3 regions of the Pseudomonas sp. NPDC096917 genome follow, and region 2 is predicted to be linked to each of the others. Evidence: predicted binding sites of a transcription regulator. Region 2 holds the regulator's gene; each other region holds the start of a gene.
What was found. The regulator FliA, encoded in region 2, starts transcription of late flagellar genes. The targets are predictions, from matches to a motif close to CTAAAGTTTNNNNNNNNNNNGCCGNTAA.
Positions count from the first base shown of each region.

Region 1 (10,856 bases), on a different contig from region 2:
ACGCCCTGCTCCAGGAAAACGGCAACGCCCTCAAGGCCGCCCAAGGTTTAAACATCCACCGCAACACCCTTAATCAACGCATCCAGCGCATCGAGCAACTCAGCGGACAATCGCTCGATGACCCTCTTTTTAGAATGAATGCTTCAGTCGCCCTGCTGGTATGGCGCATGACCGAAGCCCAACGACAGGATCGACCATGAACATCATCAATGCCACATTGCGTAAAACCCCGGGCCTGCACACCGTCACGTGTGAAGGTGATCGCATCAGCGCCATCACTTTGCAGACTGGCCGTGTGTTGGCGCAGCCCGGCGACATTGACGCTCAAGGTCAGTTGCTGATTGCCCCGCTGGTTGAACCGCATATCCATCTGGATGCAACCCTGACTGCCGGCGAACCCGAGTGGAACCTCAGCGGCACGCTGTTCGAAGGCATTGAACGCTGGGCCCAGCGCAAAGAGACCATCACCCACGAAGACACCAAGCAACGCGCCCATACCACTATTCGGATGCTGGCCGAACACGGCATCCAGCACGTACGCACCCATATCGACGTGACCGACCCGACGCTAGGCGCGCTCAAAGCGATGCTTGAAGTGCGCGAAGAAGCGCGCCACCTGATTGACCTGCAAATCGTTGCCTTCCCGCAAGAAGGGATCGAATCGTATGCCGGTGGGCGCGAGTTGATGACCCGCGCCATCGAGATGGGCGCCGATGTGGTCGGGGGTATTCCCCACTTTGAGAACACCCGGGACCAGGGTGTCAGTTCAATCAAGTTTCTGATGGACCTGGCCGAACGCACAGGTTGCCTGGTGGATGTGCATTGCGACGAAACCGACGACCCGCATTCGCGCTTTCTCGAAGTGCTGGCCGAAGAAGCGCGCGTACGCGGCATGGGCAGCCGGGTGACCGCCAGCCACACCACGGCCATGGGTTCTTACGACAATGCTTACTGCTTCAAACTGTTCCGCTTGCTCAAGGCCTCGGGGATCAACTTCGTGTCGTGCCCGACCGAGAGCATTCACCTGCAAGGGCGTTTCGACAGTTTTCCAAAACGCCGTGGCGTGACTCGCGTGGCCGAACTGGACCGCGCCGGAATGAACGTCTGCCTGGGGCAGGATTCGATCAAAGACCCGTGGTACCCGCTGGGCAACGGCAACATTTTGCGGGTGCTGGATGCAGGCTTGCACATCTGCCACATGATGGGTTTTGAAGACCTGCAACGCTGCCTGGACCTGGTCACCGACAACAGCGCCCGCACCCTCAACCTGGGCGAAGGCTACGGCATCGTTGTCGGCCGACCGGCCAACCTGGTGGTGCTGGACGCCGAAAGCGATTACGAAGCGGTGCGTCGTCAGGCCAAGGCCCGCGTGTCGATTCGCGCGGGCAAAGTGCTGATGACACGAGTGCCAGAGCGCGTTGAATTCAGCCAGCGCTGATAAAGCCGCTGTAGCGCGGCGCACACCTCACCTGCAACAGCGAGATTGCTCGAAGTCTTGTGATCATTAAAAGATCGTGAGCAAGCTCGCTTCTGCGACATCGCTTGCTCACGATGCCAAACGCCATGGCGTTTTACCCTGTGCCACACCGTGTGTCCGTGCGGGCCTTTAATCACTGCTGCACTCTCGCCATCCTCTGGAGGTGTGCGACGCCACCGACGACCACAAAAGTTATCGATCAATAAGTGTTTACGGCATAATGCGCGCCAGCTGACAACCCTCCCAAGGGTTAACCACGCACTTAATCGATAAGCATGGACGTATGGATTCTTTCCACCTGTTGTACCTGCTCTATGGCGGCAATACCGTTTACCGCCAGGAAGCCAAATTCAGCATTCTGTCGGCCTTACGCGAACAACGCGTGCCCGCCAGCTTCACCATCACACTGATGACCGACGAGCCCCAGGCATTTGAGGGCTGGCCGGTCAACATCATCCCCCTGACCACCGACATCCTTGCCCACTGGAAAGGCGCAAACAGCTATACCCATCGGCGCAAGGCGTGCGCCATCGCCGCCGGGGTCAAGCTGGCGGAAAAAACCATTTTCGTCGACACCGACACGGTGTTTTTCAAAGACCCGGCCATGCTCTTTGAACGCGTCACCGACCAGCAATATTTGATGGATGAATTCGAATGGACATGGGCTCAAGCCAAGCAGCGCGCTGACTATGTGTCGTTTTCAAATGAGCTGATCGCCAAAGGCAAGGCCCCTGACGACAGCCTGAAGCTCTATAACAGCGGTATTTGCGGGATAGCCCGAGTCAATGCGGGCGTGATGGACAAGGCCATCGAGCTGATCGATGAATGGACCGACCATTACCTCAGGCTCCACACCATTGAGCAGATCGCGGTGTCTTTTGCGATGGGCGACGCCAAGGTCGTCACCGCCAACGACTGCATCCATCATTACTACTCAAAAAAGCGCTATCACCACACGATGAACAAAGGGTTCTTCGACAAATACGGTGAGCAGTACCATGCCGACTTGCCCAGGCTTTCAGCCACGGTTCCGGTGTTTTTCCCCCAGCCTTCCCTGCTCGCCAAAATCAAGGCTCAACCGCGCCTGATAGCCGTCGAAAAGGCGTTCAGGCCAGCGGCCAAGCTAATGATCCAGGGTGGGAAAGTGTCGACCGTCGACTACCTTCGTGCGTATTGCCGGGACGCCCTGTGGCGCAGGGCAGTCGAGTTGTTGCATCAAAAGCATGCGACCCCCCGGCAAATCGAACACCTGACAAAAATCTGCATTGAACCGTCGCAGCAGGCTGACTTCAAAACGCTGTTGAATCAGCACGTTTAACCAACCCGGCACTGCATAACGGTAGGAGCGAACTGGCCTCGTGATCTTTGGCTTTGAAAAATCAAAAGATCGCGAGGCAAGCTGGCGCCTGCAGACGTTGCGCGGCGCTTGAGTCTTCGCCGCGAAGGCGTCATCAGGTCATCTGAATGATGGTCTGCATGATGGTGCTTTGGGTCGAGATGGTTTTGGCGTTGGCCTGGTAGTTGCTCTGCGCCTTGATCAAGTCAACCAGCTCGTTGGTCAGGTTGACGTTCGAGTCTTCCAGGGAGTTGGAGGCAATAGACCCCAAGGTGCCCGTCTTCGGCACATCAAAACCGGCCTGGCCCGAGGCGTAGGTTTCTTTCCAGGCCGTACCACCCGCTGCCTGCAAGCCTTGCTCGTTGGTGAAGCTGGCCAGCGATATCTGACCAATGGCGCGGCTCTGGTTGTTGCTGAAGTTGGCGAACATCACGCCCGAACCATCAATGGTCAGGTTATTGATCTGGCCAGTGGCATAACCGTCTTGCGTCGGCGGGTTACGCGCGGTGTCGGTGTTGTATTGGGTGGTATTGGCCATGTTGATGGCAATCCCGGTCCCGTTGGCCGCCGCACCGTTAGACGCCCACTCTCCGTTAACGGTAGCGCCCGGAATCCAGTTACTGATAGTCAGGGTGCTGCTGACGATGGCGTCTTGACCTGCCACCGGGTTCGGGGTGGTCACGCTGCTCAATGCCCCCGTCGAATCGAACAACAGGGTCGACGGCACAGGGTCTTTCTTGCCGTCACCGGTGACCGGGCTGCCGTCAGGGTTGCGGCCGTCAATCAGGGTGTAAGTGCTCCAGGTGTTGGAGCCAGTCTTGACCATGTACTGATCCATCGGGTGCGCATTACCCTGAGTATCGTAGATGGTGGTGCTGAATTTTTTGCTGTAGCTGGCCGTTTCGGTTGGATTGAACGGGTTGTCGGTCTGGTTGATCACGTCCGAACTGGAGTTGAGATTGATCGTCGAGTCCACCTTGCCACTGGCCTTGGGTGCCAGGTTCGAGGTGTCGATGCGCAGGTCCGTCAGCACGCCGTTGATGACTTTGCCGTTAGCGTCCACGCCATAGCCTTGCAGGCGCGCAGTGCCGTCGGTGTTGGTCACATAGCCGTCTTTGTCGGCCTTGAACGTACCGGCACGGGTATAGCTCAGGGCGCCGTTGTCGCTCAATACAAAAAAGCCGCTGCCTTGAATGCCCATGTCCAGCAGATTGCCGGTGTTATTGACCGCACCCTGGCCGAAGTTTTGCGACACGTTGGCCAGATTGACACCGCTGCCGATGGTTTTGCTGCCCACGCCCAGCTTGCTGGCCGAGTACACATCCGCAAACTCAGCACGCGAAGACTTGAAGCCGGTGGTGGCGACGTTGGCGATGTTGTTGCCGGTAACGTCGAGTTGTTTGTTCGCCGCGTACAGGCCGCTAAGGCCGATATTGAATGACATGTATCTCTCCTTGAGTCGGCTTAGAGGCCAATGGTCTGGACTTTGGAAATACCAATGCTGCCCAGACCTGCGAGGTTGAGCATGATTTCGCCACCGGTTTTGCTCAGGGTCACGCTGTTAACCGTGGCTGGCAAATACGTGGTGAGCGCGGTGGTGCCGGTGTCGTTTTTGGTCGATGCACTAAAGGTGTAGGACCCCTTGTCCAGCAACACGCCCTCGTCGTCCTTGCCGTCCCAGGTAAAGTCCACGTTGCCGGCTTTCTGGACGCCCATATCGAGGGTTCTGACCACTTCGCCGTCAGCATCGGTGATGGTGATCGTGGGCTTGGAGTCCGCGTCTTTGACCACCACCGTGCCGTTGAAGGGCTTGGCGCTCGAGGGGTCGACATACGCTTCGCCGGTTTGCACGATCACCGAGCGACCGACCAGCGACGAGGCCTGCAAGGCTTGCGACGACTGCAAGCCCCCGGACAAGGAGTTGACCGTGTCGTTAAGCGTGGTGATGCCTTCAAGGCTGCTGAACTGCGCCAACTGTGCAACGAATGCAGTGTTGTCTTGCGGATCGAGCGGGTTCTGGTTTTTGAGCTGGGTTACCAGCAGTTGCAAAAACGCGTCCTTGCCCAGCGACTGGCTGCCGGTTGCCGCCTTGGAAGCGGCCTCCAGACTGGTGTCGGTGGTTGAGGTCTTGGCAGAGTTGGCGAGGATCTGATTCAGGGTCAAACCACTGGTGGAATCGGTCACGCTCATGTGTGTCGCCCCTTATCACTGACCGAGGGTCAGGACCTTCTGCATCATGGTTTTGGCGGTGTTCATCATTTCGGCGTTGGTCTGGAACGAACGACTGGCCGAAATCATGTCAGCCATTTCTTCAACCACGTTGACGTTGGGGTAGTACACATACCCCTTGGCGTCGGCAGAAGGATGATTGGGTTCGTAGCGGGCCTGCAGCTCGCTTTGGTCTTCGACCACGCCCAGCACCTGCACACCTTGGCCGGCAGCGTCCTGGTGTTGAAACAAGGAATCGCCGTTACCGCCCTGCGCGCCCTGAAACATAGTGGCGAACACGGGATGACGCGCGCGGTAGGTCTGATCGATGCTCGACGACACGGTTTCGGCGTTGGCGATGTTACTGGCGACGGTGTTCAGGCGCGTGGTCTGAGCGCTCATGCCGCTACCGGCAATATTGAAAACACTGGCTAGAGACATGAATTACTCTCCACGCAGGGCTGACATCAGCCCTTTGAATTTGCTGTTGAGCAGGGTAAAGCTGGCCTGAAAGTTGACCGCATTTTCTGCGTAATTCGACTGTTCGAGCTGAGCGTCTACGGTGTTCTGGTCAATCGAGGGTTGCATGGGCGTGCGGTACAGCAACGATTCGTCGCCGCTGCTCAGGCCTTGCGCTTCGATATGGCGGCTATGGGTCTTGTTCAAGGCAAAGGTGCCGTTCTGGTTTTTATCGTTCTGCGCGGCGAGCACAGCGGCAAAATCCAGATCCCGAGCCTTGTAGTTCGGGGTATCGGCGTTGGCGATGTTGTTCGCCAGCACTTCGGCGCGTTGTGCGCGAAAGCCCAGGGCTTGCTCATGGATACCGAGCGCTTTATCGAAGCTGATGCTCATGTCGGGAAACCTTTGTGGGCTGGCCTGAGGATGTGGCTCAGGCGTTACATGGCAGGGATAGAGCAAACCCCGTGCCAGTTTGGACAGCGCCGTATTTCAAGGCTTTGCGTGGAGTTGTAAAGCGGCAACGGCACAAAAGCGGCAACAGATTTCCGCTGCCTGCCGCTTTTCTGCCGTTCGAGGGTCGACACCCATCCCCTGTGGAGAATGTTATTTCGCCTGGTAGATGATGCCCGGGCTGCATTGAACCATCTGGTAATGGTCCGGCAAGCCGTTGAGCGCTTCGGAGGCGCCCAGGAACAAGTAGCCGCCCGGCTTCAGAGTGCTGTGAATGCGCAGCAGGATGTCTTTTTTCACTTCGGCCGAGAAGTAGATCAATACGTTGCGGCAGAACACGATGTCGAACTTGCCAAATCCGGCGTAGCTGTCCAGCAAATTGAATGAACGAAACTCAACCCGGTTTTTGATCGGCGCCTTGATCACCCAGCGCCCCGGCGCCTTGGGCTCGAAATATCGTTGCAAGCGCTCCTGCGACAAACCACGGCCAATCGCCAGGTTGTCGTATTCGCCGGATCGGCACGTGTTGAGCATCAGGCTCGACAGGTCGGTGGCAACAATTTGCACCCCCGACTTCAAGTGCCCCAGGTTGCTGCGCTCATACTCGTCGATCGCCATCGACAGCGAGTACGGCTCTTGCCCCGAAGAACACGCGGCCGACCAAATGCGCAAGCGTTGCCCCGGATGGGCCTTGGTCAACTCGGGCAACACTTTGTTTTTCAGGACTTCAAAGGGATAAGTGTCACGAAACCACAGGGTTTCGTTGGTGGTCATGGCATCGACGACTTGCTCACGCAACCCGCTGCGCGGCTGGCTCTGGATACGCTGAATCAGCTCACCCAACGACTTGATCCCTTGCTGCTCCATCAGCTTGTTAAGACGGCTGGAGACGAGGTATTGCTTGTTTTCACCGAGCAAAATGCCACAGGCTTTTTCCAGGAAGACCCGGAATTGTTCAAAATCCAAATTAGCCGTCGACAAATGATCGTGCCTCTAAAATCGTGTTGACCGCCAGGGGCTGCGCCCCTAGCTGTGGTCTGCTGCTTTGATCCGGTCGACAACCCGGGATGCCAGGTCATCAGGCCGGAATTTAGCCAAAAAGTCATCGGCACCGACTTTCTTGACCATTGCCTGATTGAAAACGCCCGACAGCGAAGTATGCAGAATGATGTGCAGGTTTTGCATCCGCGGATCGTGACGGATCTCGGCGGTCAGGGTGTAACCGTCCATCTCTGGCATCTCAATGTCCGAGATCATCATCAGAAACTCTTGCGCCGGGTCTTTGCCCTCGTCCGCCATTTTGCGCAAGTAATCCAGCGCCTGGCGGCCGTCGTTAAGCGACACCACTTCGACCCCGACCGATTGCAGGCAACGCGCAACCTGTTTACGGGCCACCGAGGAGTCGTCGACGGTCAGCACGCGTAAAGACACGGCCCTGGCTTGGGTTTCGACGTCCACCACGCCATGGGAGATGACTTCCGGCGATGGTGAGACTTCAGCCAGGACTTTTTCAACATCGATGATTTCGACGAGTTGATCATCAAGGCGAGTCACAGCTGTCAAATAATGGTCACGCCCAGCGCCCTTGGGTGGCGGATGAATCTCTTCCCAGTTCATGTTGACGATGCGCTCAACCGAACGCACCAAAAAGCCCTGAGTCTTGGTGTTGTATTCCGTGATGATGACAAACGGATTGCTCTGATCTTTCAGCACGCCCGCCCCGGTGGCCATCGCCAGATCGAGAATCGGAATGGTTGCACCGCGAATACTCGCCACGCCGCACACCACCGGGTGGGATTTGGGCATCACCGTCAGCTTGGGGCATTGCAGCACCTCCCTGACCTTAAACACGTTGATCCCGTAAAGCTGTGGCCCATCCAGACGAAACAGCAACAGTTCCAGGCGGTTTTGCCCGACCAGTTGAGTGCGCTGGTTAACCGCATCCATCACCCCAGCCATACTCAGCTCCTTGTAAAAACATTAAGTTGCGACACGCTACCCGGTAAACGGCACGGGCTTTGCTATTTAACCGCCATGAAGCCGAAAACGACAAAATCCTGCCATGGGCCAGCTCGCCAGCCCTTTCGTTGCCGCGTGTTGCGCATGCTCGCGGCTGCCTGCGTGCTGGGTGCAGCCACGCCTGCAAGTGCCGACACGTTCACTTCGCCTGATCAGCTTATCGGCGTGACCCAGGGCTTTCTTGAGTTCACCGTCGAAGACTACCTTGCCACTGGTCAGATTGAAGGCCGCTACGAGATTCAGGTCAATCAACTGGATCCTCGCGTGCGCCTGGCGCATTGCGACAAGGAATTGACAGCCACTCTCGAAAGCCCCACTCAGCCCATGGGCCGCGTGACCGTTCGCGTGCGCTGTGAGGGTAGCTCGCCCTGGACCATCTTTGTACCGGCACAGGTCAAGTTGTTCCGCGATGTGGTCACCGTCACGCACCCGCTCAAGCGCGGGGCAATTATTGATTACCCCGACGTGACCTTGCGCGAACGCGATGTCGGCTTGATCAGCCAGGGTTATATGACGGCGATTGAATTGGCGGTGGGACAAAAACTGCTGCGCCCCGTGGTTACCGATCAGGTGTTGAGCCTCACTCATCTGGAACAAGCCGCCACCGTGCGCAAGGGAGACCATGTGGTGATCAGCGCACGCAGCGGCACATTAAGTGTCAAGATGCCCGGCGAAGCGCTGTCCGATGGCGGTCTCAGTGAGCAGATCCGGGTCAAGAACCTGAATTCAAACCGGGTGGTCAAGGCGCAAATCACAGCGCCGGGGCAAGTGGAGGTGGCGTTTTAGAACGGTTGGCGTCTGCATTCCAACTTTCCTACACTGTGATTTGACGCAGATCAGTACCGACCTGCGTGAAGCTATGATCAATCGAGCCTAAAGTTTTTCCGGGGATGGCCGAAAACATGGCAAGCGTCCAAATACCCAGAGGTTTTTCGTTATGGTTATCGACTTCAGTCGTCTTAACAGTGCCCCGCCCTTAACCGGCAGTACGCGCAGCAACGCCAATCAGGAAACAGGCAGTGCCACGCAAGCGGCCCCTGTTGCAAAAAACCCTGAACAACCCGAGGCCAGCACCCCCAGCGGGGAATCTGTGCACCTGAGCCCAGCGGCCCAACAGTTGCAGAAGATCAGCGATTCGTTGCGTGATCAACCGGTGGTCGATAAAAACCGCGTCGCCGAGCTGAAACAAGCCATTGCCGACGGCAGTTATAAAGTCGACAGCAACAAGGTCGCCGGCAAACTGCTAAACATGGAAGCCGAGCGCTAGGCCCAGGGCCGATGCCAGGCTTTTGGACGCTTAACCCACAGAGCCCAACATGCACGACGAGAATTTGCTGCAACTGATCAATGACGACCTGGCACCGGCCGAGCAACTGCTGAGGCTGTTGCAGGACGAGTCCATTGCCCTTAAAGGGCGAGAGATGCAGGTGCTGGAAAACATTCTGGCGCGCAAACACTCATTGGTCATTTTGCTTGAACAGCACGGCCGCAAACGCAGTGAAATCCTGGCCAGCCTCGGCTTGCCGACCAACCGCAACGGCCTCGAAAGCCTTGCCAGCCATTCAAGCGTGGGCGAGCAATTGCTCAGCCAAAGCGAAGTGCTGAATCAGCTGCTGGCCCGCTGCCAAGAAGCCAACCTGCAAAACGGCCAGTCGATCCAGACCCAACAGGCAATTACCGCCAATCAATTGCGCATCCTCCACGGCGGCGAAACCCCATCGCTGTACGACGCTCGCGGCACCACCTCGCTCCTCAACAAACACCGCGCGTACAGCCAGGCCTAAGCCTGAACACATGCACTATCTAGACGCGCAACATGATGGCAAAATGCCGTAATTTTGCGTGTTGCTGTTTTTGTCCGGAGATTGATGACCCGTGTTCGATGCCCAAGATGCTCCGCAGCCGCCAAAGGTACTGACAACGCCTTTAGAGATCGCCTCCAATTTGCGGATGCTGCAAGAAAGCCATGACCCGCTGATCATCACCTTCAACGACCGTACCCAGCGTTTCCAGAGCTACATGGTTGAAGTCAACCGTGAGGCCAGCACAATGGCGCTGGACGAAATGATCCCACGGGACGGCGAGCGTTTTATTGAAGCAGGCATACCGTTTCGGGTTGAAGGTTTTCATGACGGCGTGCGCATTGCCTGGGAGTGCAACAGCCCTTTGAGCATTGATGACAGCGGCGAACACCGTTGCTATCGCGCCACCCTGCCCAAAGAAGTGATCTACCACCAACGCCGAAACGCCTTTCGCGCCGCACTGAAACTGGCGCATCTGGTAGACGTAAACGTGGCAGGCGAAAAACTCAAGGCACCGATTAAAGGCAAACTGCTGGACGTGTCGGCCACTGGCTGCAAATTGCGTTTCGAAGGCGACATCAGCGAGCGCATCCAATTGGGCCAAGTGTACGAGAGCTTCAGCGCCGCCCTGCCCTTTGGCCACATGACCACCCCGGTCGAGTTGCGTTACCTGCATTTTGAAGAGCGGATGAACATCACCTTCGCCGGCATGCGCTTTCACAACATCAGTGGCGCCGTGCAGCGCCAGGTCGAACGCTTTGTGTATCAACTGCAGCGTGATGCGCGACGGTTTGACAAAGACGACAACTACTATTGAGTGATTGGCTGGCTACTCCCTGCGACCTGTGTGGGAGCTGCCGCAGGCTGCGATCTTTTGATCATTTAAAAGATACGCAATGACTGACGCCCACAACGTGGGCGCATGGACTACATCTAACACCTCCAAACTCCTACCCAATATTCGCCTAAAGCCTTGGCCGGCATAGATCCGCCCTACATCCAGCCTCTGCACCGCCCTTGCACACTTGCGCACCGAAGAAAACCTGACGTTTTGTTACATCAGGACGACCGCAGCGCAAGGAATCGCGGATGTCACGCTCACAGC
Region 1 covers NZ_JBIWEO010000034.1:3,880-14,735, forward strand. The annotation lists gene ACIQYF_RS23180 (PucR family transcriptional regulator) at 1-200, shown strand, start outside; gene codA (cytosine deaminase) at 197-1,438, shown strand; gene ACIQYF_RS23190 (hypothetical protein) at 1,761-2,795, shown strand; gene flgE (flagellar hook protein FlgE) at 2,929-4,257, opposite strand; gene flgD (flagellar hook assembly protein FlgD) at 4,278-5,003, opposite strand; gene flgC (flagellar basal body rod protein FlgC) at 5,019-5,462, opposite strand; gene flgB (flagellar basal body rod protein FlgB) at 5,466-5,873, opposite strand; gene cheR (protein-glutamate O-methyltransferase CheR) at 6,084-6,911, opposite strand; gene ACIQYF_RS23220 (chemotaxis protein CheV) at 6,957-7,889, opposite strand; gene flgA (flagellar basal body P-ring formation chaperone FlgA) at 7,965-8,735, shown strand; gene flgM (flagellar biosynthesis anti-sigma factor FlgM) at 8,887-9,216, shown strand; gene ACIQYF_RS23235 (flagella synthesis protein FlgN) at 9,266-9,733, shown strand; gene ACIQYF_RS23240 (flagellar brake protein) at 9,825-10,568, shown strand.
Region 1: a site for FliA is predicted at 8,823-8,850, ahead of flgM (flagellar biosynthesis anti-sigma factor FlgM). Genes of this name have one in related genera too.

Region 2 (10,856 bases):
GCAGGTGGCTTATTTTAACTGTCACTCGTTGTGGCGTTGTCCGTTCGTGCGCCTGGCTTAGAGGCGTGTACTCGGGTGCTAATTCCCGCGGATCACGCTGCATTGCAAGGGGCAAGGTTTCAAAGTCTGGAGGCGATGATTGAAAGTCAATCAGATGATAGTCCGGTGGGCCTCTATCGTGCGGTTAGGTGTAAATCTGGCTGATTGAGTCAGGGCATTTTCCATGGCGTCCAAGGAGTTCAGAGAGCCTCGATTAGAGAGCCCTTGGCTGGCAGAGCGGTGCGCACTGATCCCCTTCTTCATGGCGACAGCTCCAAGGCTTGCGCTGCTGGTGGCCATTACCGCTCCAATTGCTGTTCCCGGTGCGCTGGCTGCCACTGCCCCATGCAGTATTCCAAGCGCGCCGGCGGCATAAGCGACAATCGCAGAGCCGCTTGTGCGGGCAGGGCTGCTTATAGCAATGACGATGCCTCCAATCGATGCAGAAATGCCCCCTAAAGCAAAAAAATCACTCACGTGAGCAAAGAAGTGTCCTGAAGGATCTCGATAATTAACCGGGTTATTCAGGCAGTAGCTGTAGCGATTGATCCCTCCCTTACCAAATGGGCTCCAACTGTCCGGACTATTAAAACGCATCAATACTGGATTAAACGTCCGGTAACCATTGCCCAATAAATAATGCCCGGTGACAGAGTCGGCTCGTTCGCCATTAAAGCCTAACAAGTGGGTGTATGTGTGTTCGTTCGCATGATGACCAAACGGTGAATAGGCGATGGTCTGTTGTTCTGCTCCGTTTGTCGTCTGCAAGACAGAACGTTGTAAATCGGTGGCAAGCAAGCTGCTGGTGTATTGATTGGCTTGGCGTGTCTGTTGGGCCAGTAATTGATCGCCATGCTGCATGATCGAGTACTGCGCGTCGCCTTGGATTTCTGTGGTGATCCGGTTTTGGCAATAAAACCGTAGGCTGTCTGACTGCCGCGCAGACTTTGTGCCGGTCAGACGGTCAAGGGGGTCGTAATGATAGGTATACAGCGCAACTCTCTCCATGAACCTTCTCTTTGTAAACAGCGCAAGAGCACCTAGGGTGAACTTCATTCGCCGCGCTGGGTACTGGTAGATCTGCTAGGTATAGCCGTCCTGACAGCCTGTCATTTCTGACGGTAGAGGCTTTTGGTAAACCTGCTTAACGTGTGACAACGGGCATCATTTTGTTCGTGTGCTGGCAATTGAAATGCGCGTGTCGATCGAGTTAACCCTTGTGCCCATGAGCCTTTGGAACTCAAGGTGATCCATGGCCTGCATAGCGCCTTGTAGGTGGGCTGCCGTCGATGTGCTTGTTCAGTTGCGTGTGAGGCGCATGAAACGGCTGATGATCAAGCAGTAAATTCCGGCGCGCTTATACACATCCTCATAATAACTCCATGCTCTAATACCATAATCATGTGAAATAAATCGTGCGCGTCCGGATTTTGGTGTGTCGTTACCAATAAGTCAGATTTGCCCGTTCAGAGTTGGCTAGAACGCCGCGTATGTTTCCTGAGCTGACTTGAGCATTGAAGCCCCGCAGGTGCCGAGCGCGAAGTGAGCCATTTACACCGGCACTCGTAAGTTGGTGATCAAATGATGCGCGCGCTTTTAGATAATTCATCTGGTTAAGGGATGAAAGGTCCTTGATGTTTTTTACATGCCTTAGGGTTTCGGGGTGGTTCAGTATAGGGCCAAGGGTTTTGCTGTAGGCCTGCTGTTGCAGTGAAAGGGGCTCAATGGTCTCGCTGACGAGCATGAATCGCGAAGGTTTACCTGTTTCATGTATCGTGGCAATACGGGTTTGGGGGTTGTAATCTAATATTAGTGAATAGACTTCTTTGTTATTGCTGTCATATCTTCTTCTTCCAAACATGCGGCCTGGTTCTTCAAAGTCATGAAATGTGTGGCCTCGCGAAAGCGGCTGATCAAGGCTTGTTATGTTGAGGGGTAAATAAGTGTCGAGGAGTCTATTAAATCTTTCTGTAACTGTGCTCAGGAATGTGAATGGCAAGTGTCCATTGTCATCGCGAAGATTGACAGGATTGTTCAGGCAGTAGGCATAGCTGTTAATCCCTCCTTTATCAAAAGGGCTCATGCTGTCAGGGCTATTGAAGCGCATGAGGATTGGATTAAATGCTCGGTAGCCATTGCCCAATAAATAATGCCCGGTGACAGCGTCAGCACGTTCACCGTTATAGCCTGATAAGCGTTTGAAACCGCTTTGCTTCGGATGATGCCCATAGGCGGTATAGGCAGAGGCATACTGTTCTTGAGTATCGAGTGTATGCAGGATCGACCGCTGCGAATCGGTCACGCACAAGGTGGCTTTTTGCTGGTGAGGTTCGTGTGTCAGTTGGGCCAGTATTTGATTACCCTGCTGCATGATCGAGTGATGCGCGGTGCCCTGGATTTCAGTGGTGATCCGGTTTTGGCAATAAAACCGTAGGCTGTCTGACTGCCGCGCAGACTTTGTGCCGGTCAGACGGTCAAGGGGGTCGTAATGATAGGTATACAGCGCAACTCTCTCCATGAACGTTCTCTTTATAAATAGCGCAAGAGTGTCTAGGGTGAACTTCATTCGCAGCGCTGGGTACTGGTAGATCTGCTAGGTATAGCCGTCCTGACAGCCTGTCATTTCTGACAGTAGAGGCTTTTGGTAAACCTGCTTAACTTGTGACAACGAGCGTCATTTTGTTCGTGTGCTGGCAATGGAGATGCGCGATGTCGATCGAGTTAACCCTTATTCCCAATGGCTCTATCAAAACCTGCGTGTTGAGTGATACGCAGGAAAAAGCCAAGGTCGATCTTGAGGGCTTATTTCCGAAATTCCCCGCGCTGGATGGCACCTTTGCGATTTTTTGGCTGGATCAGCTCAAAGAGCGCCACATTGTGGGGTTCAGCACCGAAGGCACCAATCTGCTCGCCGTCATCTCATTACCCACCGTGCCGCGCAGTTGTGGGCGGGAGCATTACTACAGCGCGATCATGGCGCGCTGCTACAAAGAGCGTGATTCGATACTGTCGTTTATGCGCAAATCACTGAGTTTTGAAGGCATCAACGGTCGCTGTGTGCGCAGTTTTATCCTGTACAAACTCATCCGCCAATTACAGCTGGACAGCGTGCCAGTATGGGAGGAGCACCCGCATGTGCGTGACGGTCGGTGTGGTGCCATTTTGATTGGTGGCAGCGGCACTGACCGCTATGAGCCCAACCGCAAGATAGACGTCGTTTTCGGCTCCAACAGCAGTGCGTGCCTGGTGATTGACCTGGGCGAATGGCGCTGGAACTGAGTCACGCTTCTTTTGCCTCGCCAGAGGCAGATCAAACGATCGTGAGCAAGCTGGAGCCTACAAATTTTGGGTTTGCCTCCCGGTGATGTGGCCATTTGCCAAAGTTGGAAGGTTTCTTGCAGTGGCAGGCTTCAGGGCGCATCTGGCGTCAAAAGTTTGCTAAAGGTTTGTCGCAATGTCATTGGATCGCTCTCAGTTAATCAACACCGCACGCAACGGTCTGGCCGGTTTGGGTCAGGGGCAGTTAGGCGTGCCGCTGTTGTTGCTGGTGATGCTGGCAATGATGATGCTGCCCATCCCGGCGTTCCTCCTGGATGTGTTTTTTACCTTCAATATCGCGCTGTCGATCGTGGTGCTGCTGGTGTGCGTATACGCACTGCGACCGCTTGATTTCGCGGTGTTCCCGACCATTCTGCTGATCGCGACGTTAATGCGCCTGGCGCTTAACGTAGCCTCGACCCGGGTGGTCATGCTCCACGGTCAAGAGGGTCACGCCGCTGCCGGTAAAGTGATTCAGGCATTCGGTGAGGTGGTGATCGGCGGCAACTACGTCGTCGGTATCGTGGTGTTCGCGATTTTGATGATCATCAACTTTGTGGTGGTGACCAAAGGTGCCGGGCGTATTTCCGAGGTCAGCGCACGGTTCACCCTCGACGCCATGCCCGGCAAGCAAATGGCAATCGACGCCGACCTTAACGCAGGCTTGATCGATCAACACCAGGCCAAGCTGCGCCGCCAGGAAGTCGCCCAAGAGGCTGAGTTCTACGGCTCGATGGACGGTGCCAGTAAGTTCGTGCGTGGTGACGCCATCGCCGGTCTGTTGATTCTGTTCATCAACCTGATTGGCGGTATGGCCGTCGGTATTTTCCAGCACGGCATGAATTTCAGCGAAGCCGGCAAGGTGTACGCCTTGCTGACCATCGGTGACGGTTTGGTGGCGCAATTGCCGTCGCTGCTGTTGTCGACTGCCGCCGCGATCATGGTGACGCGTGCCTCGGGCTCCGAAGACATGGGCAAGCAGATCAATCGCCAGATGTTCGCCTCGCCCAAGGCCCTGGCGGTGTCGGCTGGCTTGATGGCGGTGATGGGGATTGTGCCGGGCATGCCGCACTTCTCATTCCTCAGCCTGGCGGCCGTTGCCGGTGGTGCTGCTTACCTGATGTGGAAAAAACAAAACGTGGTCAAGGTGCAGGCCCTGCAAGAGGTGCAGCGTCAGCAAGAGCTGCTGCCTTCGCCAGCCCGTGCCCAGGAAACCAAAGAGCTGGGCTGGGACGATGTGACGCCTATCGACATGATCGGGCTTGAGGTGGGGTATCGCCTGATCCCGTTGGTAGACCGCAATCAGGGTGGGCAATTGCTGGCGCGGATCAAGGGGGTGCGTAAAAAGCTGTCTCAGGACTTGGGCTTTTTGATGCCGACCGTGCACATCCGCGACAACCTCGATTTGGCGCCCAGCGCTTATCGCCTGACCCTGATGGGCGTGATTCTGGCCGAGGCCGAGATCTACCCGGATCGCGAGCTGGCGATTAACCCCGGGCAGGTGTTCGGCACCCTCAACGGGATTACCGCCAAAGACCCGGCCTTTGGCCTGGAAGCGGTGTGGATCGAAGTCAGCCAGCGCAGTCAGGCGCAATCGCTGGGCTATACCGTGGTCGATGCCAGTACCGTGGTTGCAACGCACCTCAATCAAATTCTGTACAAGCACTCCCATGAGTTGATTGGCCATGAGGAAGTGCAGCAATTGATGCAGCTGCTGGCCAAGTCTTCACCTAAGTTGGCCGAAGAGTTGGTACCGGGTGTATTGAGCCTGTCGCAGTTGCTTAAGGTCTTGCAGGCGCTGCTGGCCGAGCAAGTGCCGGTGCGCGATATACGCAGCATTGCCGAGGCGGTCGCGAACAATGCCCATAAGAGTCAAGATACTGCCGCTTTGGTTGCCGCTGTGCGGGTCGGCTTGTCCCGCGCCATCGTGCAAAGCATTGTCGGCGTTGAGTCTGAGCTGCCTGTGATCACCTTGGAGCCAAGGTTGGAACAAATATTGCTCAATAGTTTGCAGAAGGCAGGTCAAGGTCAGGAAGACGGTGTTTTGCTGGAGCCAAGCATGGCTGAAAAACTCCAGCGCTCCTTGATCGACGCGGCTCAGCGTCAGGAAATGCAAGGCAATCCAGTGATCTTGCTGGTGGCCGGCCCGATACGCGCGATGCTTTCGCGGTTTGGCCGTTTGGCGGTGCCTAACCTGCACGTGCTGGCGTACCAGGAAATTCCTGACAACAAGCAAGTGACGATCGTTGCGACAGTTGGCCCTAACGGCTGAGGGTTTGATTTATGCAAGTGAAGCGATTTTTCGCCGCAGACATGCGTCAGGCCATGAAACTCATTCGTGACGAATTGGGGGCTGATGCCGCCATTATTGGCAATCGCCGGATCGCTGGCGGCGTTGAGTTGACCGCGGCCCTGGATTACAAGTTGTCCGCACTGGCACCCAGGGTGCCGAATGTTGAGCTGGAAGAAGAACTGCGCAAGACCCAATCGAAGATTGTGTCGGCCCAGGCCGAGTTGAGTCTGCGCGGTGAGGGCGATGCCGAGGCCAGCCGTCAGTTGTTCGCCGGCTTGCCGCTGACGGCCGCTGAACCGTTGATTGAACCCACGCTGGTAGAACCGCCGCGCCCGCTGCCCGCGCCTGCGCCGTCGATTGATCAGCGTGCTTTCGACAACATGCGCAATGAGCTCAATGGTTTGCGCGAGCTGCTCGAAGTGCAACTGGGCTCGCTGGCCTGGAACCAGTTGCAAGGCTCCCGGCCCGAACAGGCTAACTTGTGGCGGCGTTTGCAACGCATCGGTTTGTCCGGTCCGTTGTCGCGCGATTTGTTGGCGCAAGTGACCCAGATAGAGGAACCGCGTCAGGCCTGGCGGATGTTGCTGGCGTACCTGGCACGCATGATTACGACCCCGCAGCTTGAGCCCCTGGAAGAGGGCGGTGTGATCGCGATGGTCGGTCCCGCAGGCATGGGCAAAACCACAACGCTGGCGAAGCTGGCGGCGCGCTATGTACTCAAATATGGCGCGCAAAATATCGCATTGGTGAGCATGGATAGCTTTCGTATCGGCGCCCAGGAGCAGCTTAAAACCCTGGGACGCATTTTGAATGTACCGGTGACCCACGTGGCCCCCGGCCAGTCGTTGGGCCAAACCCTTGAGCCGCTGGTACGCAAGCGCGTGGTGCTGGTAGATACCGCAGGCCTGCAAGCCAGCGACCCGGCGCTGCGCCTGCAACTTGACAGTCTCGCGGGGCGCGGGATCAAGGCGCGCAACTACCTGGTGCTGGCCACTACCAGCCAGAAGCAAGTGCTGGCGGCGGCTTATCTCAGTTACAAGCGCTGCGGGCTGGCGGGATGCATTCTGACCAAGCTCGATGAAACGGCGAGTCTGGGTGAGGTGCTGAGCCTGGCAATCGGCCACGCGCTGCCGGTGGCGTATCTCACGGACGGTCCAAGGATTCCCGACGATCTTCACCTGCCGCGTCGGCACCAATTGGTTAGCCGGGCCGTCAGTGTACAAATGCAGGAAGAGCCCAGCGAAGAAGCCATGGCCGATATGTTCGCTGATATTTACCACAGCCCGCCCAAACGGGTTGGCTGAGGTAGCGATGATTACGTTGCAATGTACCTACATTGATGGTCTGCACGGTGTTGTTCCTGGGGAACACGCAGCAGTCTCTGTAGCCGCGTCTAAGTAAGACAAGGTAAAAAAAGATCATGGGCAGCATGCATCCCGTACAGGTGATCGCAGTGACCGGCGGCAAGGGTGGCGTCGGTAAAACGAATGTGTCAGTCAATTTGTCCATCGCGCTGGCCGAAATGGGCCGGCGCGTCATGTTGATGGACGCCGACCTCGGGTTGGCGAATGTCGATGTCCTGCTGGGGCTGACCCCCAAATTTACCCTGGCCGATGTGGTCGAGGGTCGTTGCGAGCTGCGTGATGTCTTGCTCCTGGGCCCCGGCGGGATTCGCATCGTGCCAGCGGCCTCGGGCACCCAGAGCATGGTGCACTTGAGCCCTGCGCAACACGCGGGCTTGATTCAGGCCTTCAGCGATCTGAGCGATAACCTGGATGTGCTGGTCATCGACACCGCCGCCGGGATTGGCGAATCGGTGGTGAGTTTTGTGCGCGCCGCCCAGGAAGTGCTGCTCGTGGTGTGCGATGAGCCGACCTCGATCACCGATGCCTATGCCTTGATCAAGCTGCTCAACCGTGACTACGGCATGAACCGTTTCCGGGTTCTGGCGAACATGGCCCAGAGCCCTCAGGAAGGGCGCAACCTGTTTGCCAAATTGACCAAGGTCACTGACCGTTTTCTGGACGTGGCTCTGCAATACGTCGGCGCTGTGCCCTATGACGAATGTGTTCGCAAGGCTGTGCAAAAGCAGCGTGCGGTCTACGAAGCCTTCCCGCGTTCCAAGTGCTCGCTGGCGTTTAAGGCCATTGCCCAGAAGGTGGATACCTGGCCGTTGCCGGCCAATCCGCGGGGTCATCTGGAATTCTTTGTCGAGCGCTTGGTACAGCAAGCGGGTAGGGGACGGGTCTAATGACTGCCAGCGGCTATCGCATGTACAGCAAGCCGTCGCGTGACAGCCAATATGAGCTGATCGAGCGCTACGCGCCGCTGGTCAAGCGCATCGCGTATCACCTGCTGGCGCGTTTGCCTGCCAGCGTGCAGGTAGACGATCTGATCCAGGCTGGAATGATCGGCCTGCTTGAAGTGTCGAGCAAATACGACGCCACCAAGGGTGCGAGTTTTGAGACCTACGCGGGGATCCGCATCCGTGGCGCCATGCTCGATGAGGTGCGCAAGGGTGACTGGGCGCCGCGTTCGGTGCACCGCAACACACGCATGGTCAGTGACGCCATTCGGGTAATTGAAGCTAAAACAGGGTGTGACGCTAAAGATCACGAAGTTGCGGCCGAACTTAAGTTAAGCCTTGATGATTATTACGCCATCTTGAACGACACCCTGGGCAGCCGGCTGTTCAGTTTCGACGACCTGTTGCAGGACGGCGAACACGAAGGGCTGCATGAGGATGGCGCCAGTGCTCATCTTGAGCCGTCGCGAGACCTGGAGGATGAACGCTTTCAGGCCGCGTTGGCCGAAGCCATCAGCCTGTTGCCGGAGCGCGAACGGCTGGTGCTGGCGCTGTACTACGACGAAGAGCTCAACCTCAAGGAAATCGGTGAGGTGCTGGGGGTGAGCGAGTCGCGTGTCAGTCAGTTGCACAGCCAGTGCGCGGCACGATTGCGCGCGCGTCTGAGCCAGTGGCGAGCGCACTGAGGCGACGCCAATCCTGTCGCCGCTGGCGCAGGCTGCGATAAGGGCCCATGGACCTGCTCTTCTATGGGGCTGGGGTCGTTGCGCAACCCATCACGGCCTGCCAGCGGCTACACCGTTATCGATTGTTAAATGCACCGAATTGATTGAAATGGCGCGTTCAGAAACAGGGCGCGTTTAAGACTGCTTGGAGGTCGAATTGGACAAGAATATGAAAATCCTCATCGTTGATGATTTTTCAACGATGAGGCGGATCATTAAAAACCTGTTGCGTGACCTCGGGTTCACCAACACGGTCGAGGCGGATGACGGCACGACGGCGCTTCCGATCCTCAATCTGGGTCACATCGACTTTTTGGTGACTGACTGGAACATGCCTGGCATGACCGGTATTGAACTGCTGCGCCATGTGCGAGCGGACGACAAACTCAAGCATTTGCCCGTGCTGATGGTGACTGCCGAAGCCAAGCGTGAGCAGATCATTGAAGCTGCCCAAGCCGGCGTAAACGGCTATGTGGTCAAGCCGTTCACCGCTATCGCACTCAAAGACAAGATCGAAAAGATCTTCGAACGCATCGGTTGAACGGTTCTCTGGGGGGCGCAATGCAGCAGATAGATTCAACAACGGGCGAGTTTGAGTCGACCCTCAAAAAACATGCTCACGAACTGGTCGAAAGCCTCGAAAAGGGCCAGTTTGGCGACGCCGTGCAATTGATTCATGAACTGAACCAGACCCGTGATCGCGGTCTGTACCGCGAAGTTGGCAAGCTGACGCGCGAATTGCACAGCGCCATAGTCGATTTTCATATTGATCCGACCATGCCGCGCGCTGAAGAAGTGTCGCAGATCACGGATGCCACTGAGCGTTTGGCTTATGTTGTGAAGTTGACGGAAGCCGCCGCCAATCGAACCATGGATCTGGTGGAGAACTGTACGCCCCTGGTCAATGGCCTGGGGCAGGAAGCCAAAGCCTTGAGTGCTGACTGGGGGCGCTTCATGCGCCGTGAAGTCGGTGCCCAAGAGTTTCGTGAGCTGGCACATCGGGTTGACAGTTTTTTGACGCGAAGCGAAGCCGAGCAGCAGATTGTCTCCAGTAATTTGACCGACATTCTGCTGGCCCAGGATTATCAGGACCTCACCGGTCAGGTGATCAAGCGCGTCACGCAGTTGGTCACGGAGGTTGAACGCAATTTGCTCAAACTGGTGCTGATGGCCAGCCAGGTAGATCGTTTCGCCGGGATCGAACATGACCGTGAGGCGCTGCGTGCGGAAAATAATTCGCAAAAAGACCTGACGAAGGGTGAAGGTCCGCAGATTCATGCCGATAAGCGTAGTGACGTCGTATCCGGCCAGGATGATGTTGACGATTTGTTGTCCAGTTTAGGTTTCTAGGTCTTGAGTAGGCGTGCGGGCGCAGTTGTCCGGCGCTGAAAGTCCCTACTTCAAGGAGCACGTACATGAGCTTCGGCGCCGATGAAGAAATCCTTCAGGATTTTCTGGTTGAAGCCGGCGAAATTTTAGAGTTGCTGTCCGAACAACTGGTCGAGCTAGAAAGCCGACCGGATGATGCTGACTTGCTCAATGCTATTTTTCGCGGTTTTCACACTGTAAAAGGGGGCGCCGGCTTTCTGCAGCTCAATGAGCTGGTCGAGTGCTGCCACATTGCCGAAAATGTCTTCGACATCTTGCGCAAGGGTGAGCGCGGCGTCGACTCGGATCTGATGGACGTGGTGCTTGAGGCGCTGGACGCGGTCAACGCCATGTTTGCGCAAGTGCGCGAACGCAGCCCGATCACCGCGGCCACTCCAGAGCTGTTGGCGGCGCTGGCGCGACTGGCCGAGCCCGCTGCAACGCAGGCCCCGGCTACAGCGTCTGCTGCATCCGAGCCAGTCGCTGCGCCAGTGACGGCCACACCAAACACCGACATCGTCGATATTACCGACAACGAATTTGAGCTGCTGCTCGACTCGCTGAATGCGGTCAAGGCCGACGCAGCAGAAGTGGCCCAGGCCACTGAAGTCGCCTCGCTCAATGACGAAATCAGCGATGCCGAGTTCGAGTCATTGCTGGATCAGTTGCATGGCAAGGGGCGTTTCTCCCCGGATGCGGTTTCCCGTACCGCGCCCAGTGTTTCACCCGCTGAGCCGATGGCCGCCAGCAATGAAATCACTGACGACGAATTTGAAGCATTGCTCGATCAGTTGCACGGCAAGGGCTC
Region 2 covers NZ_JBIWEO010000004.1:149,255-160,110, reverse strand. The annotation lists gene ACIQYF_RS06705 (RHS repeat-associated core domain-containing protein) at 151-1,095, opposite strand; gene ACIQYF_RS06700 (RHS repeat-associated core domain-containing protein) at 1,481-2,557, opposite strand; gene ACIQYF_RS06695 (hypothetical protein) at 2,749-3,318, shown strand; gene flhA (flagellar biosynthesis protein FlhA) at 3,500-5,629, shown strand; gene flhF (flagellar biosynthesis protein FlhF) at 5,641-6,954, shown strand; gene fleN (flagellar synthesis regulator FleN) at 7,071-7,901, shown strand; gene fliA (RNA polymerase sigma factor FliA) at 7,901-8,641, shown strand; gene ACIQYF_RS06670 (chemotaxis response regulator CheY) at 8,850-9,221, shown strand; gene ACIQYF_RS06665 (protein phosphatase CheZ) at 9,242-10,030, shown strand; gene ACIQYF_RS06660 (chemotaxis protein CheA) at 10,096-10,856, shown strand, end outside.

Region 3 (10,856 bases), on a different contig from region 2:
CGTATGCGACCCAGACGATGGTGATCAAAATATCGATCGGCCATTCAAGCTCTGCGTATTCCTTGGAGCTGGTGTAGCCCAGCGGCAAGCTGATCGCAGCCAGCAGAATGACCAGTTGCCAGCCCCAAAAGGTAAACGTTGCGACTTTGGGTGCGAACAGCGTGGTCTGACAGGTGCGTTGCACCGAGTAGAACGAGGACGCAAAAAGAGCGCAACCGCCAAAGGCGAAAATCACTGCGTTGGTGTGCAATGGGCGCAGGCGCCCAAAACTGGTCCAGGGCAAATCCAAGTTAAGTTCGGGCCAGACCAACTGCGCGGCGAGAAAAACGCCGAGCCCCATACCGACGATGCCCCAAACCACCGTCATAATGGCAAATTGGCGGACCACCTTGTAGTTGTAGGCGGTACTTGTAGAAGTGTTCATGGTTCCCCATCCACGGTTCAGGCGAATTCAATGCACGCCTGGAGTTATAGGCAGACTAAAAGCGAGGCAAGCATGGGTGTAGGCGGCAAAGTCGGTATTGACGAGGATCAATGGGCGCAGTGCCTGCAGGCACGGGGCTGGTTGTGGAACGGTGCGCAAACGCCGTCATCGTCGACCTTGATCCTGGCGCACGGCGCGGGTGCGCCGATGGACAGCGACTGGATGACCGGCATGGCTGAACGCCTTGCTGCACGCGGGATTAACGTCGTGCGCTTCGAGTTCCCGTACATGGCTCAGCGCCGTCTGGAGGGTGGCAAAAGGCCTCCTAATCCGCAGGCCACATTGCTCGAATGCTGGCGCGAGGTGTACAGCGAGGTGCGACGGCATGTCGCTGGGCCATTGGCCATCGGTGGCAAGTCCATGGGGGGGCGCATGGCCAGCCTGGTGGCGGATGAGTTGCAAGTGTCGCGGCTGGTGTGTCTAGGCTATCCGTTCTATGCCGTTGGCAAGCCGGAAAAACCCCGTGTTGCGCACCTGACCGAGCTACGCACACCCACCCTGATCGTGCAGGGCGAGCGTGATGCGCTGGGTAACCGCGAGGCCGTAGAAGCCTACGTGCTGGCGCCGAGCATTGAGGTGTTGTGGTTGACGGCCGGGGACCACGACTTGAAGCCGCTCAAAGCCTCGGGCTTGACCCATGAGCAGCATTTGGACGCAGCGGCAGACAACATTGCCAACTGGCTTGAGTCCGCCTGAGATTTCCTTTGAGGGCGGGCTTGCCCGCGATGCAATCGCGAGCAAGCCCGCTCCCACAGGGGGAGTCGTTCAGCGGTTAAACCGCTCCACCAGCGAATACTGGATATTCACGGTTTGCGCCAGTTCTTCGCTCAATCGCGCTGAATGCTGTGCCTGTTCTGAGGTTTGGTCGGCCAGGTCGGCAATGGTGCTGATGTTGCGGCTGACTTCTTCAGCCACAGCACTTTGTTCCTCGGTGGCAGCGGCAATCTGGGTGGTCATGTCGGTGATGTTGGCCACCGCTTCACTGATCCCGACCAGCGCTGCGTCGGCTTCCAGTACCCGCGCCACACCTTCTTGGGCCTGGCGGTGCCCGGCGTTCATGGTCTGCACGGCAGTCGCCGCTGTCTGCTGCAGCTTGGCAATCAACGCATGAATCTGCCCTGTCGACAGGCTGGTGCGTTGCGCCAATTGGCGTACTTCATCGGCCACTACCGCAAAGCCTCGGCCCATTTCTCCCGCTCGTGCGGCTTCAATCGCCGCGTTCAGCGCCAGCAGGTTGGTCTGATCGGCAATCCCTTTGATCACATCGACCACGCCGCCGATCTCATCGCTGTCCTTGGCCAGTTGAGTCACGGTGGCGCCGGTTTCACCCACAACCACAGACAAACGCTCAATGGCTTCTCGGGTTTCGCCCGCGATATCGCGACCACGGCTGGTCAGGCGGTTGGCTTCTTGTGTGGCGTCGGCGGTGCGTTGCACGTGGCTGGCGACTTCTTGCGTGGTCGCGGCCATTTGATTGATTGCAGTGGCAACCTGCTCGGTCTCGACGCGCTGGCGCTCCAGCCCGCTGGAGCTCTTGTGCGTCAACGCATCCGATTGCCGGGCTTGCTCGCTCAGGTGCTCAGCGGTGTCTTGCAGACGGGTCAGGCAGGTTTTGAGGCGTGCCTCCTGGCTCAGAATGGACATTTCCAGGCGTGCTTGCGGGCCGCGGCTGTCGGTGTACATTTGCGCAATCAGCGGATCGGACGTGGTTTGCTCGGCCAGGCGCAACAAGCGCTTGATCCCGCGTTGTTGCCAGGTCAGGCCGAGCAGCCCCAGCGGGATCGACAACAGTGCAGCCAAGGCAAAGCCCCAGCTGGAGTTGAGCAGGGCGCCGATGATGAAACTCAATTGGCTGACCAAAATAAACGGCAGCCAGTCTTGCAGCACCGGCAGCCATTTGTCACGGCGCGGAACGGCGGGTTTGCCGCGATTGAGCCGCAGGTACAGCGCCTCGGCTCGGCGGATTTGCTCAGCGGTCGGCTTGACTCGCACCGATTCGTAACCCACCACGCGTTCGTTTTCAAACACCGGGGTGACGTAGGCATTGACCCAGTAATGGTCGCCGGACTTGCAGCGGTTCTTGACGATGCCCATCCACGGCATGCCCTTTTTCAGGGTGCCCCACATGTGTTCAAAAACAGCCGGGGGGACATCCGGATGGCGCACAAGATTGTGGGGGGCGCGAACCAGCTCATCGCGCGTAAACCCGCTGATTTCAACAAAGGCGTCATTGCAGTAGGTGATCATACCTTTGGCATCGGTCGTGGAAATCAACCGTTGTTGCGCGGGGAATGTGCGTTCGCGTTGAGTGATGGGCTGGTTGTTACGCATGTCGTTTCAATCCGCAAGACTTTGACAGGCTGTCGGCATGGGGCGCGAATTGTTTAATTTATATTTCGGTGCACGACGTTGCGGGCAGTTCCGGTCGTCACTGCCCAGGCACGAAGGCTGCTCGCAGCAGTCGTCCAGTAAACTCAGAGCCCTCGGTGTGTCTGACACAACGAGGGCTCTGGTTTTACAGCCGCTTCACGCCTGATTGCAGCCTTCGTGCCTAGGCAGCGACTACGGGGTTAGGAAGCAATCAGCTGACGCAGTACGTAGTGCAAGATCCCGCCCGCCTTGAAGTATTCCACTTCATTGAGGGTGTCGATCCGGCAGAGCACGTCGACTTTTTCCTGCTGGCCATTTTCACGAGTGATCACCAGTGTCAGGTTCATGCGGGGTTGGAGTGCGGCGCCGGTCAGCCCCAGAATGTCGAGGGTTTCCTTGCCAGTCAGTTTCAGGCTCTTGCGGTTCTGGTCCAGCTTGAACTGCAAGGGCAAGACGCCCATGCCTACCAGATTGGAACGGTGGATGCGCTCAAAGCTCTCGGCAATCACCGCTTTGACCCCCAGCAGATTGGTGCCCTTGGCTGCCCAGTCACGGCTGGATCCTGTGCCATATTCTTGACCGGCAATCACCACCAGCGGCGTGCCCGAGGCCTGATAACGCATGGCGGCATCGTAAATCGGTAGTTTTTCGCCGGTTGGGATGTAAATCGTATTGCCGCCTTCTTCGCCGCCAAGCATTTCATTGCGAATGCGGATGTTAGCGAAGGTGCCGCGCATCATCACTTCGTGGTTGCCACGGCGCGAACCGTACGAGTTGAAATCACGTGGTTCGACGCCTTTCTCGCGCAAGTAACGACCGGCCGGGCTATCGGCCTTGATGTTGCCGGCAGGGGAGATGTGGTCGGTGGTCACTGAATCACCCAGCAACGCCAGAATGTTCGCGCGTTTGACGTCTTCAATCACTGGCAATGGGCCACCAATCTCATCGAAGAACGGCGGGTGCTGTATGTACGTGGAGTCTTCCTGCCACACATAAGTGGCCGCCTGTGGGACTTCAATGGCTTGCCATTGTTCGTCACCTGCAAATACCTCGGCGTACTCCTTGTGGAACATAGCGGTACTGACCTGCGCCACCGCGTCAGCGATTTCTTTCTGGCTGGGCCAGATGTCACGCAAGTAAACCGGTTTGCCGTCTGTGCCCACGCCCAGCGGTTCACTGCTGATGTCAATGCGCACTGTGCCCGCCAAGGCATAGGCAACCACCAACGGCGGCGAGGCCAGCCAGTTGGTTTTGACCAGCGGGTGTACACGGCCTTCAAAGTTGCGGTTGCCCGACAACACCGATGCCACGGTGAGATCGGATTGGGTGATGGCTTTTTCAATCGGCTCGGGCAATGGCCCGGAGTTGCCAATACAGGTGGTGCAGCCATAACCGACCAAGGCAAAACCCAGTTGGTCGAGGTAGTGCGTGAGGCCTGCCGCCTTGTAGTAATCGGTCACCACCTTGGAGCCGGGGGCCAGCGACGTTTTGACCCAGGGCTGGCTTTTAAGGCCTTTTTCGATCGCCTTTTTCGCCACCAGGCCGGCAGCCATCATCACGCTCGGGTTAGAGGTGTTGGTGCACGAGGTAATCGCGGCAATCACCACGGCACCGTTTTTCAGGCGATAGGTTTGCCCTTCATAGTTGTATTCCACCTCGCCCACCAGGTCGGCATTGCCAACGGCCACGCCACCACCGCCTTCGCTTTCCAGGCGGCCTTCTTCTTTATTGGTGGGTTTAAACTGCAGGCTCAAGAAATCGCTGAACGCCTGTGCAACATGGGGCAGTGCCACCCGGTCTTGCGGGCGTTTGGGCCCTGCCAGGCTGGCTTCGACAGTGCCCATGTCGAGTGCCAGGGTGTCGGTAAAGATCGGCTCCTGCCCGGCTTCACGCCACAGGCCCTGAGCCTTGCAGTAAGCCTCCACCAGTTTGACCGTGGCGTCGGGGCGCCCGGACAGGCGCAGGTAATCCAGGGTGATCTCATCCACCGGGAAAAAACCGCAGGTGGCGCCGTACTCAGGGGCCATGTTGGCAATCGTGGCGCGGTCGGCCAATGGCAAATCAGCCAGGCCGTCGCCGTAGAACTCGACAAACTTGCCCACTACCCCCTTGCTTCGCAGCATTTGCGTGACCGTCAGCACCAAGTCTGTGGCGGTGATGCCTTCTTTCAGCTTGCCACTGAGCTTGAAACCCACCACTTCGGGGATCAGCATCGACACCGGCTGGCCGAGCATCGCGGCTTCGGCTTCGATACCGCCGACGCCCCAGCCCAACACGCCGAGGCCGTTGATCATGGTGGTGTGTGAGTCGGTGCCGACCAACGTGTCGGGGAACGCATACGTGCGCCCGTCCTCGTCTTTGGTCCAGACCGTACGGCCCAGATATTCCAGGTTTACCTGGTGGCAAATCCCGGTGCCTGGCGGCACTACGCTGAAGTTATCGAATGCATCCTGGCCCCAGCGCAAAAACGCATAGCGTTCGCCGTTACGTTCCATCTCAATGTCGACGTTCTGCTCAAAGGCACTGGCGCTGGCGAACTTGTCGACCATCACTGAGTGGTCAATCACCAGGTCCACCGGCGACAACGGGTTGATGCGCTGTGGGTCGCCGCCGGCCTTGGCCATCGCGGCGCGCATGGCGGCCAGATCGACCACCGCCGGTACTCCGGTAAAGTCCTGCATCAACACACGGGCCGGTCTGTACTGGATTTCCCGGTCGCTGCGTCGCTCCTTGAGCCAGGCGGCGAGGGCTTTAAGGTCGGACTCGGTGACGGTTTTACCGTCCTCCCAACGCAGCAGGTTTTCCAGCAGCACTTTGAGCGACATCGGCAATTTGCTCAAATCACCAAGGGCCTTGGCGGCGAGCGGAAGGCTGAAGTAGTGATAAGTCTTATCGGCGACTTTCAGTGTGGCGAGGGATTTCAGGCTATCGAGGGAGGACATGAAATGACTCCTTTTGATCCGCGCGGCACGGATCGAGTGGTACGAACAAAGCGGTGAGCAGAGCTACTAACCTAGCCCTGATTCAATGATCTGGCTAATAACTGGACTGTCTATACGGGTTCTAGGTTCCGAACTCAGTTATCATGCCCGCCTTTTTGTGACAGTCCTTGCTCCAGAGCAAGGTTGCGCAGTGAGCTAATTTCCGCTTGCTGCCCAGGAGTAATTCAATGAACACCGTTTTTATGCATTGCCGTCCCGGTTTCGAAGGCGAAGTGTGCTCGGAAATCGCCGAGCATGCCGCCCGCCTGAATGTGTCCGGGTACGCCAAGGCCAAACCTAGCACCGCCTGCGCCGAGTTTGTGTGCACCGAAGAAGGCGGCGCCGAGCGGCTGATGAAGGGGTTGCGCTTTGCCGAGCTGATTTTCCCGCGCCAATGGGCACGCGGCAGCTTTGTCGATTTACCGGAAACCGACCGTATCAGCGTCATCCTTGAGCATATGGCTGACTTCCCGGTGTGTGGCAGCTTGTGGCTGGAAGTGGTCGACACCAACGACGGCAAAGAACTGTCCAACTTCTGCAAGAAGTTCGAAGGGCATCTGCGCAAGGCCTTGCTCAAGGCGGGCAAGCTGGTCGAAGACGCCGACCATAAACCACGCTTGCTGCTGACTTTTAAAAGTGGGCGCGAAGTGTTTCTGGGGCTGGCTGAGTCCAACAACTCGGCCATGTGGCCCATGGGCATCCCGCGTCTCAAGTTCCCGCGTGAGGCCCCGAGCCGCTCGACCCTGAAACTGGAAGAAGCCTGGCACCACTTCATCCCTCGCGATCAGTGGGATGAGCGCCTGCACAGTGACATGACCGGCGTTGACCTGGGTGCCGCCCCCGGTGGCTGGACCTGGCAACTGGTCAATCGCGGCATGATCGTGACTGCCATCGACAACGGACCAATGGCTGAAAGCCTGATGGACACCGGCCTGGTGCAGCACTTGATGGCCGATGGTTTCACCTTCAAGCCCAAGCAACCGGTGGACTGGATGGTGTGCGACATCGTCGAAAAACCGGCGCGTAATGCGGCCATGCTGGAAGAGTGGATCGGTGAGGGGCATTGCAGTGAAGCAGTGGTTAACTTGAAACTGCCGATGAAACAGCGCTACGCCGAAGTGCGTCGCTTGCTTGACCGTATTGCTGATGGTTTCAAGGCTCGCGGTATTCAAGTGGACATTGGCTGCAAGCAGCTGTACCACGACCGTGAAGAAGTGACCTGCCATTTGCGTCGATTGGACGTTAAAAAGCCTAAATCTCGTTGATTCAGGAGTAAAAGATGAGCGTTGTTGATCTGCCGTTTGACGGCATTCTGGATGCCACAGGCTTGAACTGCCCTGAGCCAGTGATGATGTTGCATCAACATATTCGCGACCTCGCGGCGGGCGGCGTGCTGAAAGTCATTGCCACCGACCCGTCGACCCGCCGCGACATCCCCAAATTCTGTGTATTTCTGGACCACGAACTGCTGGACCAGAAAGAAGAGGCGGGCACGTACCTGTATTGGATACGTAAAAACCGGGGCTGACTTCAAACCTGTAGCCGCTGCCGGGGGCTGCGATGGGGCGCCAGCGATCCCCGTTGCTCAAGGTCCTGCGGCCCTTATCGCAGCCTTCGGCAGCGGCTACAGATCAAGCGGCGCGACGAATGTGTTTCTTCGCGCTGCGAATCAAGCGCACCGCCAGCATCAGCGCCGCACAGGTCAGCCCCACGATCAATCCTTGCCACAGCCCGCTCGGGCCTCTGGCGTTACCCAACCAGTCGGTCAATCCCAGCGCATACCCCACTGGCAACCCGACGCCCCAGTAGGCGAACAGCGTCAGGATCATCGTCACCCGCGTGTCTTGATAACCGCGCAGGGCGCCTGCTGCCGTTACTTGAATCACATCCGAAAACTGATACAGCGCGGCAAACATCAACAGCATGGTTGCGACTTCAATCACGCTCGGGTCGGCGGTGTACACCGTGGCAATCGGCCCGCGCAGCACGTAGATAAGACTCGCCGAAATACACGCCCATAGCAGTGCAGTGCCCATGCCAACGCCCGCGACAAACCGCGCTTCACGTGGTTGCTGGCGCCCCAGCGCCTGGCCTACGCGCACCGTAATCGCCATGCCCAGCGAATACGGGATCATAAACACCAGCGAGCTGAAGTTAAGTGCAATCTGATGGCCCGCGACTACCGTTGCGCCAAGGCTGCCGATCAGCAGGGCAATCACCGCAAAAATGCTCGACTCGGCAAACACCGCCACACCGATGGGCACACCCACATTCAGCAGGCGCTTGATGATCGCCCACTTGGGCCATTCAAAATGGCTGTATACCCGGCTCGACTGGTAGAGGGCGCCGCGAAAGGTCCAGACCACCATGCCCAGCGCCATAAACCACATCACAATCGCCGTGGCCCAGCCGCACCCCACGCCGCCCATGGCCGGCACGCCCAAATGGCCATAAATAAACACGTAGTTGAGCGGGATGTTCAGCGCCAGGGCGGACAAGCCCAGGATCATGCTGGGCCGGGTCTTGCCCAGCCCATCGCTGAAGCAACGCAGCACGCAGTACACCCCGACCGCGGGCATGCCGCTGGCAATGCCGTGCAAGTAACCCATGCTCGGCTCGATCAACTCCGGGTCGACCCTCATCAAGCGCAGCAAGGGTTCAGCGCCGATCAATAACCCTGCCGCACACAGCCCGGTGAACAAGGCCAGCCACAGCGCCTGGCGCACAATCGGGCCAATTTCGGGATGGGCATTGGCGCCAAAACGCTGGGCAACTTTAGGGGTGGTGGCCAGCAGAATGCCCGACATCAGCAAAAACACCGGCACCCAGATCGAGTTGCCGAGTGCCACGGCTGCCAGGTCGCGAGGCCCGACTCGGCCTGCCATCACCGCATCAACAAAGCCCATCGCTGTGGTGGCGACCTGGGAAATGATGATGGGAAACGCCAGCGCCAACAGCGCCCGCACTTCGGTGCTAACCCGTGCCGGGCGGCTGACAGTCATAGAAGAGGGTTGGGTCACAGAGTTCACAAGCGTGCATCCACAGTGTTTAACGCGCAAAGCCGATAAGTGTACGCCTGCACAAGTGGCCATCAAAATGCTGAGTGGTCGTGGCTTTGTAAACGCAGCGTGTAGCCGATGTCACAAGATGCCACGCCTCGCTGGCCCATTGCGCTCAACAACGCCTACACTGCCATTCCGCGAAAGGAGCCTGCCATGTTGATTGTTGCTGATGAAAATATTCCGTTGATCGAAGCGTTCTTTGCAGAGTTCGGTGAAATACGCCGCTTGCCAGGGCGCCAGATCACCCGTGCCGACGTGCACGATGCGGATGTCTTGCTGGTGCGTTCGGTGACTAAAGTCAACCGCGACCTGCTCGAAGGCAGCGCGGTGCGTTTTGTCGGCACTTGCACCATCGGCACCGATCACCTGGACCTCGACTACTTTCAGCAAGCAGGCATACGGTGGTCCAGTGCGCCTGGGTGCAATGCACGCGGAGTGGTCGATTACGTACTCGGCAGCTTGCTGACCCTGGCTGAGATCGAAGGTGTCGATCTGACTCAGCGTACTTACGGTGTGGTGGGCGCTGGTGAGGTGGGGGGGCGGCTGGTCAGCGTCCTGCGTGGCCTGGGTTTCAACGTACTGGTCTGCGATCCGCCGCGTCAGGCGGTCGAAGGCGGTGATTACGTCAGCCTTGAGCAGATCATCGAGCGTTGCGACGTGATCAGCCTGCACACGCCTCTGGACAAGAACGGCGCAAGCCCGACCTGGCATTTGTTCGATCATCCGCGCTTGAATCAGCTCAACCACGGCACTTGGCTGATCAACGCCAGCCGGGGTCCGGTCATCGACAACAACGCCTTGCGCGATGTGCTGACTCAGCGCGAAGACCTGCAAGCGGTCATGGATGTGTGGGAAGCCGAGCCGCAAGTCGACGTCGAACTGGCTGAGTTGTGCGTGCTGGCCACCCCGCACATTGCCGGATACAGCCTGGACGGCAAACAGCGCGGCACCGCGCAGATTTACCAGGCGTTTTGTGATTTTCTCGGTCAGGAGGCGCCTATCAAGCTCGCGGACCTACTACCCGCGCCCTGGCTGGCCAAGGTCGAACTGAGTGCAGAGAGCGATCCGGCCTGGGTTCTGGGCATGCTGTGTCGCGGTGTTTACGACCCACGCCGCGATGATGCGGATTTTCGCCGTAGCCTGATCGGCAATGTTCAGGAACAGAAACTGGCGTTCGATGCCCTGCGCAAAAACTATCCGGTGCGCCGCGAAATCGAAGGGTTGCAGGTGCATATCCAAGGCGAGTCAGTGGCCTTGAAGCAACTGGTCAAAGCGCTGGGTGGCGAGTTGGTGTAGGAGCGAGCCTGTCTCGCGATCTTTTGATCTTATAAAAGATCGCGAAACAGGCTGTTGAGGTTCAGTCTTTCTGAGCAGGCTTAACCAAACGCTGTTCCAGTTCGTGGCAGGCGTTCTGAATCATCTCTTCAGTGATCAGAACTTCCTTACCCTCAGCATCGATAAATGCGCACCCTAGCGAAGCCTGTGGCTGAGTGCGGATTACCGGTACTGCTTGAGCGTTGTGTTGTAAGTCCATGGCCTGTCTCCTCATCAGGGTGTAGCGCTACTTTAGATCCGTTAAATGACCAAGCTGTTACACAACTTGGCGGCGGCATCCAGTCCAACAGAAATATCCGGAAACTTCCAGCCTCACCTTAGAACTTTAAAGCCTAGACCTTGTGGCACGGGGTCATATTCAAACCGAGTGAGAAAGGTTTACCGGTTTTATTCCGGGTTCGATGTAGGCTATGTCTTGTTTTTAGCCGTTGCCCTTGAGTGATTGACCATCTGGATGCCCTCGATGCTTTCTTCCCGTCAACGACGTGCCATTCGTCTGGCCGCCCATTTTGTAGCCCCTTATCGCTGGCAGGCCCTTGGCGCCTTGCTGGCCTTGATCGTCACGGCGGGTATCACGCTGTCGATGGGGCAGGGCATTCGCCTGCTGGTCGACAAAGGTTTCAT
Region 3 covers NZ_JBIWEO010000013.1:57,354-68,209, forward strand. The annotation lists gene ccoN (cytochrome-c oxidase, cbb3-type subunit I) at 1-424, opposite strand, end outside; gene ACIQYF_RS16410 (alpha/beta family hydrolase) at 497-1,180, shown strand; gene ACIQYF_RS16415 (methyl-accepting chemotaxis protein) at 1,250-2,815, opposite strand; gene acnA (aconitate hydratase AcnA) at 3,055-5,796, opposite strand; gene rlmM (23S rRNA (cytidine(2498)-2'-O)-methyltransferase RlmM) at 6,024-7,100, shown strand; gene tusA (sulfurtransferase TusA) at 7,115-7,363, shown strand; gene ACIQYF_RS16435 (MATE family efflux transporter) at 7,467-8,864, opposite strand; gene pdxB (4-phosphoerythronate dehydrogenase PdxB) at 9,051-10,193, shown strand; gene ACIQYF_RS16445 (PA1571 family protein) at 10,255-10,431, opposite strand; gene ACIQYF_RS16450 (ABC transporter transmembrane domain-containing protein) at 10,687-10,856, shown strand, end outside.
Region 3: a site for FliA is predicted at 2,845-2,872, ahead of ACIQYF_RS16415 (methyl-accepting chemotaxis protein). Genes of this name have one in related genera too.